DNA from 4 places in the Chryseobacterium sp. MA9 genome. Region 1 is predicted to be linked to each of the others. Evidence: riboswitches for the same ligand, from Rfam matches in the RefSeq annotation. Region 1 holds a riboswitch; each other region holds the start of a gene.
What was found. A riboswitch is a leader RNA that binds a small molecule or an ion and turns the genes downstream of it on or off. The one in region 1 is predicted to bind cobalamin.

Region 1 (4,218 bases):
AGGCTGAATGAGCCGCTATGCCATGGTGTATAAGGAATCTGATTGCGGTAGAAGGTATCCTCCGGATCAGTCATATCTCTTGCGCTTTGGTAAGTGTAGGAAAGCAATGGTCTTAACTTTACTTGTCCCATCTGCAATTCAGTCTGAAGATTTACATCGGCTCCTATGATTTCCACCATTCCAAGGTTCATCATCAGCCAGCGGAACATGCTTCCGTTAGGAGCTGCAACAATCTTATCCTGTACCTTGTTGTAATAACCGTCTACTTTAGCATAAAAGCTTTTAAAGAAACGGTTGTTATAATTCTTCTGGTAAGTAAATCCTATATCATACTGATTGGTGAATTCCGGTTTCAGGTAAGTATTTCCGATATTGGTATAATACAAATCATTGAAGGTTGGAAGTCGGAAAATCCTTTTATAGAAAGCTCTTAGAGTAAGCTCGGGAATACTTTCCGGCTGATAGCTCATAAATACGGCAGGTGTCCATTCTCTGCTGTCTCCGGGTCTTTTATTTTTTCTTACTTCTTCAAAAGTAAAAGTTCCTAAAAGGCTACCCAGAATTTTGAATCTGTTCCACTGATACGTTGTTGCCAATGCTACCAATGTGGTGTAGCGTGTAGGATAAGAAAAGTTATCCAGATTGGCATCCAGATTATTGTACTGAAAATCCCCACTCAGGCTGACATCCCAATTGGGTGTGATAGAATAGATATTAGACGAGGAAAGATAGAGCTCTCGCTGGATATAGGTATTATCGGTATGAATAATTGACTGCGAGCGAACCGTGTCCATGAAATGGGTATAATCATAGGCAAATTTTGCTTTCAGCTGTGTTTCAAATTTGGGAAACAGTTTTTTCCGCAGGTTGGCCTGTACGAAATAATTTTCATCAGAAAATCTCGCTCCTCTTCCTCCAAAACGGCCATTCACAATAGGAGCAGGCATTCCACGGTCTGAAATATAACCATAGCCTCTTACATTCCAGCTTCCGTTGTTTAAAGTTCCGTTTATTGAAGTTTCAAAACGTTTTGCTTTGATATCTGAGTCCTGCCTCTTTGCGATAGTATCATAGGCCTTTTGTCCATCAGGATATTTCTTTGCATACCGAAACCTGTAAATTCCGTCACTTTGCATGAATTCTCCACTGAAGCTGGCAGAAATTCTATCTGAAATTTTCTGCTCCAATCGGAAAGACGGATTAAAGAGATCAATGGAAGCACTTTTGGCTCTTAACACAAGATTGGTTTTCCGTGTTCCTTTAAATACAGGCGTTTTGGGCTGTAAATAGATTGACCCCGAAGAACCGAAGTCTTTTGCCGGTTGGAAAATCTCACTTTTCTGTCCGTTGTATAATGATATTTCTTCCAGATCGTCCAAGGAATATCTTCCCAGGTCAACGAGTCCATTTTGGGCATTCCCCAGTTGAATCCCATCATAGAAAACACCTACATGCTGACTACCCATACTACGGATATTGATGGTTTTTAAACCTCCCAATCCTCCATAGTCTTTGATTTGCACTCCGGAAAAATACCGCAATGCATCTGCTACAGAGTGACTGCTAAGTCTTTCCAGCTGTTCGCCTTGTAGGGTTTGTGCCGGAAGAATTTCTTTAAAATTTTTCTTGTAAAGGCTGATCACCTTGATGGATTCTTCCTGAAGACTGTCTTTTTTCTTGGTTTGAGAAGACAAAAGTTGAGATGTTAACACCAGTATTGTGAAAACAGCTTTATAAATTGTTGAAGTAATTAGTTTTGCCGTCATTAGCTCATTTAGGATAATGATGACGCTAATGGGTATAAGAATACAAAGACAAAGCACAGCTGTCACTGCGCAGAATCATTGATGTCCTAAGCTTTATTCCACGAAAGCGTCAAACGATTATTTTCTGGCAGGTCTTCTGACTTACTCCATTTTTGAAATCCTTCCCATTAAAAAAACAGTGGATATATTCTTCAAAAATCTTGGTGCGGAGCTTACAGCAGCGGGTCTGTTCCGGATTTTCACCGGATTCCCTTTTAAGAGCTTTTTATGGCTCACCAAATTTCGGCAAAGATAAAGAATTATTCCTAACCCCCAATTAAAATCATGATTCATAAACAATTAAAGCTCCCGAAGGAGCTTTAACATCTTTTCATTAAGGGTTTCATTTTAAATTCCAATATTCAGGAATACACTGAATCTTGATTTTGCTTCAATATCTCCTCCTGCCAGATGAGTATACATCGGAAGCATTACTTCACTTCCCAGGCTCAGTTTTTTATAAGAAGCTTCAAATCCCAGTTTGCCATACAAAGCACTTCCTGCAGTATTGGGAAGCGCTTCATCAAACTGTTTATTCTGAGCATAAACTTCTCCCTGAGCACCTGTTTTTACAGAAAAAATGGATTTTTCATTTCCCGCAACCTGATAAAAACCCGTCGCAGCATAGTTCCATTGGTTTCCAAAACGGTAATTTTTCTTATTCTCAGTTTTGATGGTATAGTCTGTATTGACCAATACTGCCACTTTATTTTTCTGAAATTTATAGTTCAAAGCCGCCTGATAATCCCAGCTGCCTGTTCCCAACTGAAAACTTGGATTAACACCAGACGCTCCTTTTTCGTCAAATTTTCCTAAAGGAATTTTCACACCCAAACCTCCGCTCAGATGATGAAAATTATCTTTAGAGCTCATCAGCTGGTAAATTCCCATCAGATTCAGATCACCTATACCATTGATCTTGATATCTCCCTGCATCATTTTCTTTTCATGGAAATGGAATGGCAGACTTGCATATACGCTCAGTTTTTTAGTCAATGGAATTTTCCCCCAAAGCTGAAGGGTATTGAAATACTGATCCTGAGTAAGGTCTTTTACAAATAAGTTTTCCTTTGCTTTGTAATGTTGTGCAAAATATTTGATTCCGATAAACTGTGGATTCAGTAAAGATTCAGAACCAGATGATCCGTTACCAGCTGCACAACCACAGGCATCACAATCATCATCAAAATCGAATCTGCTAAAGGTATCCGGAGCAATATATGCACTGTCTCTAATAATCTTTGCCTGATACTGATTAAACAGGATCAAACTTACTATCAATATAATCTTCTTCATGTTTTCTATAAATTATTCTGCAAATTTTGGATTGGATATAAAACTTTTATCCGATAATGTTTTCAGAAATGCGATAATTGACTGTTTTTCCTGACTGTTCATGGCAATTCCTACATGACCGTTCTGCTTCAGCTGCGGATCAAGATTAGCATTATCTTCCACCTGATCTGAATAGAAATTGAGTACCGCCTCTAAGCTGTAAAATCTTCCGTCATGCATATAAGGTGCTGTATATTCTACATTTCTTAAACTCGGAACACGAAATTTCATCCAATCAACCTGATTAAGGGAAACTCTGTAACGTCCTGCATCCTTGAATTCTGTATTGTAATACATTCCCGTGTTTCTGAAGCTTTCATCGGTAAATAATTCTCCGCTATGGCAAGAAGCACATTTCTGATTAAATAATGCCATTCCCTGAGATTCCCCTGAAGTCAATTGTTCTTTTCCCTGCTTGAATCTGTCGTATTTTGAATCTGCAGAAATTAAAGAAGCCATAAACTGTGATAATGCTTTTAAAATTCTTTCGCCAGTAATAGTTTCGTCTCCATATGCTTCTCTGAACAGCTTTTTATATTTCTGATCATCTTTAATCTTTGAAATTGCTTCTGGTATGGAGCTGTCCATTTCATTGACGTCTGTAATTGGGCTAATGGGCTGTTCATTCAGATTATGAATTACACCGTCCCACATATATCTTTTCAAAAAAGCCATATTCTGAATAGGTGGAGCATTCCTGATTCCTATTCTGTCATCTACACCATGGCTTACGGTATGCCCGTGATGGGTGAATGCATTTTCCTGAATATGACAAAAACCGCATGAAATGGTATTATTTCGGGAAAGCCTTCCTTCATAGAATAATTTTCGTCCCAGTTCTACTCCATTTTTGGTTACCGGATTCATCGTTTTATCAAAAGTCATTTCCGGGAAATACGAAGGAAACTGCAGATTGTAGGCTTCATCTTTTTCCAACGGCTGGATCACCTCATCAGAACAGGAAATACAGCTCAATACGAATACAAGCAGAAGTAATAACGTTTTAACAAAAAGATTAATCATTGTGAACGTGGTCTACTTTAAACATTTTTGTAAGATTATTGGTAACGTCTATCAG
Region 2 (4,218 bases), 1.7 Mb from region 1:
ATCTGCCAGAATATTAAAGTCCGGACCAGACTGTCCACTGGTAATAAAAGAACAGCAAATGAAAAGAAACAGCAGGATTCTTCTGCTTTTTTGAAATAATTTTTGCCTTGATAACTTGTTTTTTGTGTTTTTTTGAATAGTTCGGGTAAAATCCATATTCAAAATGATGTTTTGTATCTATTTGATTATTATTTGTTTAAAAATTAAACTCTTTTAAAATTCACGAATTATGAAAGCCTATTTCTTTGAATAGGGTAAATATTGTATTAATATTGTTTCTACCAATTCGAAACACTAAATATAATAAAATATGAAAAATTTTTACAGAATGTCAATGAAAATATTGACAGCTTGTCTTTTTCTTAAATTTGGTTTTGCAGAAGCACAGCTTACCGTAATAGGTTTGGGAAATTATAATGTAGGTGCAGTTTCAGATAATGGAGTAGTAAGTATGCATACAAGTGCAGGTGGAATATATAAATGGAATGCAGCAGGCGGACTTGTACAGATAGGTTCAATATCAAATGGATATCCGGCTGCAGGGAGAACTATTGTTTCGAATGACGGAACCAAAATATCATCTTCTGTCACAAATTCTGCAACAGGATTTAATGAAATATCTACTTATGATGTAGCTACTTCCACATGGGTAAACAGAGGCGGGCTGGTTCCTACCGGTTGGGACGGCAGCGTAAGTTCCACATGGGGAATGTCACCTAACGGAAATACTATTGTAGGACTAGGATTCCTGACTGCTGCGAACGCGCATGCTGTGAAATGGGATGAAGTAAACGGAATGGTTGATCTTGGAAGTATAGTTCCCGGACGGAGCTCCAGGGCAAATGCAATCAGTGCGGCAGGAACAGTGATTGTAGGGTGGCAGGATGAGCCAACTGGCACAAGAAGCGGCGCAAAATGGCAGGATGGAGTAGAAAGTTTTATTACAGATAATAATGGGAATAATGTAGGAGAAGCAGGAGGAATTTCTGCAGACGGAAATACAATTATAGGAACTTCAAATCCTAATCCCTATGTCTGGAATGCTACAAGCGGACTTACTTATATAACGCATCCTAATGCTTCGTTTAGTTTCAAAGGAGGAGCTACAGGAATTTCTGCAGACGGAACAAAAGTTATTGGATATTACAGAGCATTTGGAGCACCTCCGATGTCGGGAGAAGGCTTTATCTGGACTTCAGCTGCTGGAAGAGTCAACCTGAATGACTATGCAGTATCCTTAGGAATTGCAACCAATGGAGTAACAATGGGTCTTCCTCTGGCAATTTCTCAGGATGGGAAAAAAATTGCAGGAATGGGCACTAATGCTTCCAATCAAACAGTGGCTTTTTATTTGGATACTTCTGAATTTTTATCAGTAAATGATACAGTGAAAGAGAAAAACAGTGTTGGTATTTATCCGAATCCTGTAACTGATGTGCTCTATTTTAAAGGAGCAGGAAAAATAGAAAAGGCAGAAATCTATAATATGGTTGGGCAAAGGGTAAAATCATTCGGAGTTATAGACGGTCAGATCGATGTTTCATCTTTATCAAAAGGAGATTATATTCTGCAATACTCTGTGAAGGGAGAAAAACAACAGACTTATAAATTTATAAAAAATTAAAACATATATAAATAGTAAAAGTAGTGGGATGAATGGCCGTTTTCAATATTGAAAGCGGCTGTTCTTTTTCGTTTACCTGATCAGGGAGATAGGTTTTTTTAAAGCATAAGCCCGGTTTTGGGCGAATACATATAAAAAACTATCTTTGCAAAAATTTTGGTTTCCAGTATTTTGGAATGAAAAGGGAATCGGGTGTAACTCCCGGACTGTCCCCGCAACTGTAAATCGCAATAAAAGTTTCTGCAAAAAGCCACTGTTTAAAACGGGAAGGAGCAGAATGCGAAAGTCAGGAGACCTGCCGGAATTATAATAAAAAAAACATATTGCTTTCGGAGGAAAAGTAAAAAAGTATGGATATAAAAAGATCTTTAGTACTGCTTTTTTCATCTTATGGCTGTTTTCTTTTTGGACAAGAGAAAACCATTGACACTATTTATGTCTTCGATAACCAGATGAATAGGGTGAAACTTTTTCATCCCGTAAAAACAATTTCGGCAGAAGAGGCCGAGAAAAATTCCAGTAATCTTTCGGAACTCCTGAGATTTCAGTCACAGGTTTTTATCAAAGAAAATGGCCGTGGGGCTGTTTCTTCACCCTCTTTCCGAGGAACTACCGCTCAGCAGACCGCCTTTGTATGGAATGGAATTAATATCAACTCCAGTTTTTTAGGACAGGGAGATATCAATAATATTGCTTTGTTCGGCTATGATCAGATCGGCATAAAAGCTGGTGGTGGAAGTGTAGTGTACGGAAGTGGTGCTATCGGGGGAAGTATTCACCTGAATAATACCCTTGATTTTAATAAAGGGTTCCATGGTTCTTTATTTTCTGAGGTTGCTTCCTTTAATACCTATAATAATTTTGTAAAAGGTTCTTACAGTAATGATAAGTTCAGTTTTAAAGCTTCCGGAAATTATTCTGTGAGTGAAAATAATTATGAGGTAAGTGATCTGAACTATATCAACAGAAATGGGAATTACTACAATACCACATTCAATGCAGGTGCATCCTATAAAATAACCAACGATCATAAAATTTCGTGGCAGAGCCAGTTTTTCGATTCTTCACAGCATTATCCTGTATATGAAGAAACGGGAACAAAAACAAAGTATAAAACTCAAAGTATAAGAAGCCTTCTTTCCTGGGACTGGAATAAAACAAAGTTCAGCAACTCTTTTAAAGCCGCCTATACAGAAGAAAACTTTCAGTATTTCGGTTCGTTAAATCTGCCTAAATCAAGCGGAGGAACAGGGAGAAATTATATCTTTAAAAATGATTTCAACTATTTCCTGAATTCTAAGTGGAATTTTAATCTTATCGGAGAATTTCAGGTCAATAAAGGTGAAGGATACCTAAACGGAATATCCAGTGTCAGTAGAAATATTGGCTCTGTTTCAGGATTGCTAAGGTATTTTGCTACTAAAGACCTACGTTTTGAGGGTGGATTTAAGAAAGATTTTGTGGAAGATGTGAAGTCTCCGTTTATGTATTCATTCTCCGGAAAATGGAGTGCTGCAAAATGGTATGATGTAAGCATTAATGTATCAAAAAACTTCAGATATCCTTCATTTAATGATATTTATTATGAACCGGGAGGAAATAAAGATCTGAAACCGGAAACGTCTACCCAGTTTGATATGGTAAATGAGTTCAAAGTGGGGGATTTCAAACTTACTTTGTCTCCATATTATATGAATGTGACAGATCTTATTGTATGGCTGCCTACTGCTTTTGGATATTGGCAGGCATTTAATGTCAATAAATCTGAATCTTACGGATTAGAATCTCAGTTGTCTTTCAGTAAACAATTGGGGAATCATAAAATTCGTGCGAATGCCGGGTACTATTATGCAAAATCTATTGATAAGGAAACGAAGATGCAAAGACCTTATGTTCCTATGCACAGAGGGAATGCCAATATAGATTATGAATATAGTTTCTTTAAGTTTTTTGCACAGGGACTGCTGAATGGTGTTACCTACACTACAAGTGATGAAAAAAGATCAGAAGCAATAGATCCTTATTTCCTTTTAAATATGGGAGTTTCGGCAACGCTGGCAAAAAAATATACTTTAGGATTTAAAGTGAATAATCTAACGGATACTTATTATAAAACGGTTTCTTTCTATCCTTTACCGAAAAGAAACTATAGCGTGTATGCAGCAATAAATTTTTAAAAAATTAAATTGAATAAATTATGAAAATAACTAAACTTTTAACTGTATTATTTGCAGTGGTTTTATTGTTTAACATGTCTTCATGTACAAGTGACTCTGCGGAGTTTGAAATGTCTCCAATCACTTATCAGAACGGATATTTTATTTCTAATGAAGGGAACTTCAACAGCCAGGGAGCTAAAGTAACATTCCTGACAAGAGATTTAAGTCTGAAGCAGGATGATGTATATGGGTATAACAATAATAAAGAAATACTGGGTGATGTTCTTCAGACCATTGGTCTTAACGGAAACAAGGCTTATCTTGTGATCAATAACTCGAACAAAATTGTTGTAGTAGACCGTTACACATTCAAGAAACTAGGAGTAATTACAGAGCAGATTGATAATCCAAGAGGAATTGCTTTTGCGAATGACT
Region 3 (4,218 bases), 1.8 Mb from region 1:
GCAACATCGGCTGTCATCCATGTAGTAGTTCCCGGTATTCTATATCTGATCCTGTTATCCGGAGTATTGGGATCAGCAGTCCAGGTAACTGTTCCTGAAGTAAGCGTTATATTAGACATCTGAAGCCCTGTTGGAGCATTTGTATCGCAGTAAAATAAAGATTTGGGCTCTTCTTCTATTTTGTGGGTTGCCTGAAAGCTGGAAACACCCAAAATAAGAGAAAATACATAAAGTAGTTTTTTTGTCATGTTTATTAGTTTTTAAATTCTCTTGGAAAATAGGAATTTTATAGAATATAATTAATACTTAGATCACATATTATTGCACTTTTTTAATATTTTTAAATTATATACATAAAAAACATATTTATTCAGCAGGATAATGCTATCAAAACCTCCTTCTTACCATTGTTTGAAACAAATACAAGATTTAAGAAAACTGCAGGAGTATAATTATCTTTCGAAAAGCATTTAATTTATATATTTGAGGGATCAAAAAATTTTCATGATGACTTTCATAAACAAAGCATTCTATTTATCTGCTTTCAGTATTTTTTCTTTAGCCTTTGTAAAAGGGCAGAATAAAGTTCCTTTCGGAGTTGTAAAAGCTGAAGAAGGATATGCCAATGTACGGGTTCATAAAGACAATTACAGAAAGATTGTAGACAAGATCCGTATGCGTAAGGGTGATGTATTCGTTTATGTAAAGCCTGCTCCCGGAGAAACAGAGTGGATCTGGATCAAATATCCGGAAAAACAGGATGAGGACAAACCATTTGTACGTTATGAAACACTTGATAAAGAAGGAATGGTCAATAAAGAACGTATTGCTTATATAGACCAGCTTCCTGCCTATACTCCTTCTAAATCCAAAAACGGAAGATCCCTTATTTTCACAGATAATTCTGATCCGAAAATTCCTACTGCCCAAAGAAGCAAGGTAGTAATTGATATCTACCCTTCCAACGCCGGCTATCGTAAAAAGGAAAAAGATGCGGAAGGAAAACTTCTCACCATCGATAAAGTAAAGCCTTGGGGAATCGGAAATGACCTTCCGGAAGGAATGACAGAAATCAAATCAATCCGAGTACAACAGCCTGGAAGAGGTTCTGTTTTTGTAAGAGAAGCCATCAAAAATATGTTCCAGCCTACCATGGATTTTGAGAACATTGGAGTAACTTCCCTTGACAATGATAATATTTTCCTTTATATGATAAATGGTTCAGGAGAAAACAGATACACTACGCTCTGGACGATTAAGAAAGGAAGAGTAATCAGCCAGATTATTTACCATAATCCGGAATAAATTCGCTATTTTTGCATCTGAAAAGTTTACACTTATTCATCACAGAAATTGGTTCTGCATCACTGCAGATTAAAAGGGAACCGTGTGAAAATCACGGACTGTCGCGCAACTGTAAGTAACTGAAATCTTTATCAAAGATCCACTGTGCGAGGCATGGGAAGGAGATAAAAGATGTTACAAGTCAGGAGACCTGCCTATTTCTTTAAACAAATAACTTTCGCGATTTGAAGTTGTATTGATCTGATGGATTGTTTCAGGGGTTCTCTAAGTTCCTGTCATTATTCTGTTGTTTTAATATCATTTTCACTTCGCTTTAATTAATAATGATATATGACTACAGAAGAAAGAATTGAAGCATCCGAAACCAGAATCTTTAAAGCGGTTTTCCCTAACACAACCAATCATTACGATACCCTTTTTGGTGGTACGGCTATGCAGCTGATGGACGAAGTAGCTTTTATTACCGCTACCAGATTTGCCAGAAAAAGAGTGGTAACAGTAAGCAGTGACAAGATCGATTTCAAAAAACCTATTCCAGCCGGAACTATTGTTGAGCTGATCGGAAAAGTTTCATACGTGGGAAAAACCAGTATGAAAGTAAATGTTGAGATCTATACCGAGCAGATGTATTCCTATGAAAGAGAAAAGGCCATTGTAGGTGATTTTACTTTTGTAGCGATTGACGAATTCAAGAAACCAATCCAGATACTATAAATAATAAGCTTCGGGCGGCCTTTGGCCGCCCGAAGCTTATTATATTTTCATTAAATTTATTTCACAACTTTTTCCGTTTCCAGACTTCTGTTTAATAAAAGTTCAAAAGCCTCTCCCATTTCATCCGATGCTCTGCTGATTGCATTTTCAAGCATATTCCGGATTTGTTTTTCTGTCACTCCGGCTTCCGTCCAGCTTTTTCCTGAAGTATGGGAATTTAAGATAAATGGCATGATTCTATCTATTCCACAGGCAAAAATAGCATCAGGGGTTTTCTCATCTTCAAACTCTAGCCATAGATTGAAGAACTCTGTACGCAAAGGTTCATCCAGTATTCCGAAAATCTTTTGGGCAGATGCCTTTTCTCTGTCAAACTTCCCAACCATTGCTTTTTCATCAAAAATAAAGGTGTCTCCAGCTTCTATCTCTACCAAATCGTGAATGGAAAGCATTCTTATCACTCTCAACAGATCAATATCTGCACGGTTTTTAGCATATGGATAAAGAATCTGAGCCAGAATGATGATCTGCCAGGAGTGTTCCGCAGTATTCTCTCTTCGGGAATCGTCAGCATTATAATTTCTTCGCTGTACATTTTTCAAGGCATCCACTGCCAGGATAAAATCAATCTCTTTCTGAATTTTCATCTTACTTTTCTCTATTATATTGTTCTGAAGGGTATACCTTTGTTTTGGTTACCCATTTATTATTGATCTTTTCTTTAGTGATCACTTTTACGCGGCCTTCTACCGTCATATCTTCTTCTTTTTCAAAGACTTTATCAAGCCCTTTATTGGGAATAACTGCATATTCAGTGGTAAAAAAATCGCAGCAGCCTGATTTTCCATAGGAAATCAGACGTTTACGTTTGACATCAACATCAAAAATATCAAGGGAACTGGACGCAAGATCCGTAAGTTCTCTACTCTTCACAAATGCCATTCTTGTACTGTTGAATACATAAACATCATAGGAAGCAGCGCTATAGTTTCCCATATTTCCGTTCCTTACCGCTACATCTTCAGTTCCGTCAAAATTAAAGTCATTAATGATTACAGAGTTCTGCTTATTCGTCAGCGGAATCATTTTTCCCAGTTTGGGTTTTTCAGCCTGATCTATTTCCAATACCAGATTATCTGATGCAAAAGTCTGTACCTTTGTGTTTTTATGATCAAATAGCTCTACGGTTCCTTTGCCGCTGCATCGGCCATCATAGCAATTTTCTACCTGAATGATAGCATCATAATTCTTTGATGCATTTCTAACCTCAAACTGATATTGCCCAAAACATGTAGGCCCAAGTAAAACAAAAGCCGAAACATACTTATATGTATTTAATAGATTCATGGTAATAGTAAATAGATTTAGGTGTTTTTTTTCCTAACAAAAATACGAATCATAATACCGATCTCAAAATTCCGACCTTATTATCTGTAAGGATCTGAAACAATTTAATAACCTTCAAATAAAAGAATATTCAGTGATAAGAAGCTGTTCCCGCTATACGCTCATACTCCTCGCTGCCTTCCTGAACCCAAACCGCTGTGGGGTAACCGCTGCTATCGGGGCTATTTTTTGGTAATGAGTAATAAGCAATGAGCAATAATTAATGATTGATAACTTTTTTATTTCTTTCATTTCATTAAAATTAAAGATTTTTTAAACATTTTTTAACCAAATTCATTTTTAATAAAATTTATAATAAAATTTATTAAACTGATTTTCAGTAGTTTATAATATTTATTTTAAAAATTTCACTACTTTGTATTGCATAATACCATTTAATTTACATATCTTTGTAATGTAAAATTAGAATAGGCTCAACTAGCTAGGAGCATTTTTCTAAAAATATAACTAATTAACAAAACTTATCAAAGATGAATACCGAAAATACCAAAGCGCAAATGCGAAAAGGAATTCTGGAATTCTGTATTCTAAGTCTCATCAATAATCGCGAAATGTATGTTTCTGATCTTATTGATGAACTGAAAAAAGGAAAACTGGATGTAGTGGAAGGAACCCTCTACCCTCTTCTTACAAGACTTAAAAACGGAGAGTTTCTCTCTTACAGATGGGAAGAATCTACAGGAGGGCCACCCAGAAAATATTATCAGATCACAGAAAAAGGAAAACTTTTCCTGGATGAACTTCAAAACACATGGAATGAGCTGACAGCCTCAGTAAACAACATCACCCAAC
Region 4 (4,218 bases), 1.7 Mb from region 1:
GGACGGAACCCTTGGAGAATGGATATCGTATACACCAGGACCAATTTCATTCGGATATCTGAAGTCTGCGAAAGCATTCAGCAGTTCCATCTGAGAACGGGAACACTCTATGGTAATCACGTCTGCATCCATATCGGCAATGTTTTCAATAATATCATTGAACTCTGAGTAGCACATATGGGTATGAATCTGGGTGGCATCTTCTACTCCGCTTGCTGAAATTCTGAAAGCTTCTACGGCCCATTTCAGGTAGTTCTGCCAATCTGTTTTTCGTAATGGAAGCCCTTCTCTTATTGCAGGCTCGTCAATCTGAATAATTCTGATTCCTGCTTTTTCAAGATCTACCACCTCATCACGGATGGCCAGAGCAATCTGCTTACATGTTTCGGAACGAGGCTGATCATCACGAACAAATGACCATTGTAAAATCGTAACAGGGCCTGTCAGCATTCCTTTTACCCATTTTTCAGTTTGTGACTGTGCATATTGAGACCAATATACCGTCATAGGAGTCGGGCGGGAAACATCACCGAAGATCACAGGAGGTTTTACACAACGGCTTCCATAGCTCTGTACCCATCCATTCTTTGTAAACACAAAACCTTCCAGCTGTTCCCCGAAATATTCAACCATATCGTTACGTTCAAATTCCCCGTGAACCAATACATCTATTCCAATTTCTTCCTGCCAGTTAATCGTTCTTTGGGTTTCTTCTTTCAGTAATATATCATACTGTTCAGCCGTCAGCTCTCCTTTCTTGAATTTTGCTCTCCAGCTTCTTACCTCCATTGTCTGTGGAAATGATCCGATCGTAGTAGTTGGGAATAAAGGCAGCTGCAATACTTTCTGCTGTTCTTCTTTACGGATTTTGAAAGTATTTATCCTTTGCGCATCTTTTTCAGTGACAGCATTCGCTCTTTGCTTTACCTCATCATTATGAATAAGAGTGGATGTTTTTCTGCTTGCAATTGCTTTTTTATTTTCTTCAAAAGATGCAAGAATCTGTTCATTTTCTGTTCCGGATGCCAGTTCTTTAAGCGTTACAACTTCTGTCACTTTTTGTTTTGCAAAAGCAAGCCAGTTTTTAATTTCCGGATTAAGACTGGTTTCAAAATCCAGATCACATGGCGAATGAAGCAATGAAGAGGAAGGAGCAATCAAAATCCTTTCTGATCCTAATTTCTCAACTGCTTTATTGATGAAAGACAAGGACTTTTCAAAATCATTTTTCCAGATATTCCTTCCGTCAACCACTCCTAATGAAAGGTTTAAGCTTTCCGGAATAATATTCAGAATACCGTCTAATTGTTCAGGATTTCTTACCAGATCTATATGTAAAACATCCACGGGAAGTGATGCTGCCAGCAACCCATTATCATTTAATCCTTCAAAATAAGTGGCAACAATAAATTTAAGTTTCGGGAAACGTTTTCTTATTTCGGCGTAAACAAAATGATATGTTTCTTTTGCTTTCTCCGTTAAATCCAATGCTAAAAAAGGTTCATCAAACTGAATCCACTCTGCACCCTGTTCCTGAAGTTTTGTTAAGATACCTGTATATACGGGAAGAAGGTTTGCAGCCAGATCCAGTTTATCAAATCCTTCTTCTTTCTCTTTTCCTAATAACAGATAAGAAACCAGCCCAATAATTACAGGTTTTGCATTGATTCCTGCCTGTTTTGCTCCTGCAAATTCATTGAAAATTTTATCTGAACTCAATTTAAACTGCTGGTTTTTATAAAACTCGGGAACGATATAGTGATAGTTGGTATCGAACCATTTTGTCATTTCCATCGCAGTGATGTCCAATCCATCTTTCTGGCAGCCTCTTGCCATAGCAAAATAAAGATCCAGTTCAGAATTGTTCTTTTTAAGCACTACTTCATGGTAACGCGTAGGAATTGCCCCTACCACAAGGCTCATATCCAATACCTGATCATAGTATGAAAAATCATTACACGGAATAAGATCTATTCCTGCTTCTTTCTGAATGTTCCAGTTTTGATTACAGATATTTCTGCCTGTATTCAGAAGTTCTTCCAAAAGGATTTTACCTGACCAATACTGCTCGCAGGCTTTTTTGAGTTCTCTTTTGCTACCAATACGCGGATAGCCAAGAATGTGAGTTTGCATTTTTTTTACTTTTTAATTAAACTTAATGGTAAAGTCTTTTTAAAATGCTTCGGAATGTTTTAACGGATAAAAATTTCTGGAATCATGATATAACAAACAACACAGTTTCCCTTACAGAGAAAATGTATGAATCTGATATATCATCTGTATGACCCAAAAGCTTCAGACCGCGAAAGCATTGTCAATTCAGTAAAGGCAGGTCTCCTGACTTGTAACAGTTTCCGTCATCCTTCCCGTTTTTGGCAGTGGATATGCAAGGACAGAAACCTTCGGTATGTTACTTACAGTTGCGCGACAGCTCGTGATTCACACACGATTCCCTATTAATCTACGTTAAGTAAAACCTTTCCTGTTTGATGAAGTATCTCTAAAGAACTGTACTTTTACCTCTAACGATAGTCATCAGTAAAAGTTTTTAATTTTGCGTAAAATTAACAATACAGAATAAATACACAATTAAAGCCAATTAATTAAGCAAAATAAACTTTTAAAAACAGTAATAAAAGCATAAAATTCTTTAAATTTGACTGTTTTTATAATCTAAAAGAATAATATTCTGTGGAACAACTCGATGATAAGGATGTACAGCTGCTCAGGCTGCTCCAGAAAAATGCAAAACTGACCGTTAAAGAGCTTGCAAAGGAAGTGAACCTCTCCACTTCACCGGTTTTTGAAAGAGTAAAAAGATTGGAACAGGAAGGGTTTGTGAAAAGATATGCAGCTGTTCTTGATGCCGAAAAGCTCAACCGTGGGTTTACGGTTTTCTGCCAAATCAAGCTGAAAATTCACGACAGATCTGTGGGGTATGATTTTGTGAAAGAAATTTTAGAAATTGAAGAAGTTGCGGAATGTTACAATATTTCCGGAGATTTTGATTTCCTTCTGAAAGTTCAGGTGCGGGATATGAAACATTACCAGGATTTTGTATTTAACAAACTGGGATCTGTAGATTCTATCGGGAGTACCCACAGTACATTTGTCATGGCTGAAGTGAAAAACAATCATGGAATCACTATATAATAAAAATAGAAAATTGAGAATTAAAAATAGTATGGCTTAGCCCGTTAGACATCATATTTAATTTTTTAATTCTCAATTTTGATTTAATTAGCAGCCGGGTCAATAAGTTCTGTGGTAAGACCTAAAGATTTTAGCAGGTTTTTATTATCAAAAAGTAAGGTTGCATAATGTTTTCCTTTCTTAAAAACCAGTTTTGAACCTCCTGGAAATTCACTTCCTGCATCAAGTTTTTTTGTTTTAGCATTGTATTTACTGAACCTAGTTTTGCTGTCCTGCAATGTGCTTTTATTCATAATAAGACCAAATGGAAGTCCTTCTATCACTACAGGTTTATTGTCTGAAATGGTAAAAAACATTTCATTAACAGCATTATTTACTCCCAGGCTGCAGTATAGCTCCAAACCTGTTTTTATAGGCCATTTTGCATACTTTTCCTCATTGGCATCTTCATAAAACACAGTTTTTACATTCAATGCTTTTGAGATTTTATCGGTATTCTGTGGAAAAATAAATTCTGTATTTTTATCCAATAAGGAGCTTAGAACTGCTGTTTTCTGTGAAAATGCATTGATACTTACCAGTTGAAAAAAGAAGGTTAAGATGAAAGTTAATGATTTCGTCTTCATGGATTATTTAAAATTTTAATGATTTGAAAGTTAAAGGTATTAAAATTTTGATTAAAACCATATTTTAAGCAATTTCTACATCGTTTTTCTGTTTTTTGCTATTTCTTTTCCTGTAAATTAAACACCGTGCCGGCAGGATCTGTAATCCAGTGCATATTGTCAGGAAGCTCTTCAATCTCGTCACAGGTTTCTACTCCATTCGATTGCAGGTATTCTGTAGCTTTTTCTACATTGGGAACTATAAGCTGCAGCCAGGTTTCAGAATGAGTATAATTATCTACACAATCTAACCAGATAATGTTATTCCCGAATTTTACTTCATGGGTTCTGGAAACAGTTGAATTATTAATCGGTTTTTCTTCAACATTCAGTTGTAAAATGTCCCTGTAAAAAGCAATCGTTTTTTCATATTTGCTTTTTGGAATTTTTATGGCAATAT

Region 2: it holds a riboswitch for cobalamin, as region 1 does, so the genes downstream of both, KIK00_RS09750 (TonB-dependent siderophore receptor) here and KIK00_RS17350 (TonB-dependent siderophore receptor) in region 1, are expected to answer to the same signal.
Region 3: it holds a riboswitch for cobalamin, as region 1 does, so the genes downstream of both, KIK00_RS09125 (acyl-CoA thioesterase) here and KIK00_RS17350 (TonB-dependent siderophore receptor) in region 1, are expected to answer to the same signal.
Region 4: it holds a riboswitch for cobalamin, as region 1 does, so the genes downstream of both, metE (5-methyltetrahydropteroyltriglutamate--homocysteine S-methyltransferase) here and KIK00_RS17350 (TonB-dependent siderophore receptor) in region 1, are expected to answer to the same signal.

What each region holds. Positions count from the first base shown of each region.
Region 1 is NZ_CP075170.1:3,812,026-3,816,243, reverse strand. Features, by position in the region: gene KIK00_RS17350 (TonB-dependent siderophore receptor) at 1-1,766, opposite strand, end outside; cobalamin riboswitch at 1,875-2,061, opposite strand; gene KIK00_RS17345 (transporter) at 2,154-3,101, opposite strand; gene KIK00_RS17340 (cytochrome-c peroxidase) at 3,114-4,163, opposite strand; gene KIK00_RS17335 (MbnP family protein) at 4,156-4,218, opposite strand, start outside.
Region 2 is NZ_CP075170.1:2,160,374-2,164,591, reverse strand. Features, by position in the region: gene KIK00_RS09760 (helix-turn-helix domain-containing protein) at 1-156, opposite strand, end outside; gene KIK00_RS09755 (T9SS type A sorting domain-containing protein) at 311-1,624, shown strand; cobalamin riboswitch at 1,765-1,942, shown strand; gene KIK00_RS09750 (TonB-dependent siderophore receptor) at 1,975-3,801, shown strand; gene KIK00_RS09745 (YncE family protein) at 3,822-4,218, shown strand, end outside.
Region 3 is NZ_CP075170.1:2,020,723-2,024,940, forward strand. Features, by position in the region: gene KIK00_RS09115 (GEVED domain-containing protein) at 1-248, opposite strand, end outside; gene KIK00_RS09120 (hypothetical protein) at 505-1,305, shown strand; cobalamin riboswitch at 1,338-1,518, shown strand; gene KIK00_RS09125 (acyl-CoA thioesterase) at 1,636-2,019, shown strand; gene KIK00_RS09130 (HD family hydrolase) at 2,076-2,666, opposite strand; gene KIK00_RS09135 (hypothetical protein) at 2,668-3,366, opposite strand; gene KIK00_RS09140 (PadR family transcriptional regulator) at 3,897-4,218, shown strand, end outside.
Region 4 is NZ_CP075170.1:505,030-509,247, reverse strand. Features, by position in the region: gene metE (5-methyltetrahydropteroyltriglutamate--homocysteine S-methyltransferase) at 1-2,133, opposite strand, end outside; cobalamin riboswitch at 2,310-2,496, opposite strand; gene KIK00_RS02300 (Lrp/AsnC family transcriptional regulator) at 2,692-3,153, shown strand; gene KIK00_RS02295 (hypothetical protein) at 3,237-3,779, opposite strand; gene KIK00_RS02290 (hypothetical protein) at 3,878-4,218, opposite strand, start outside.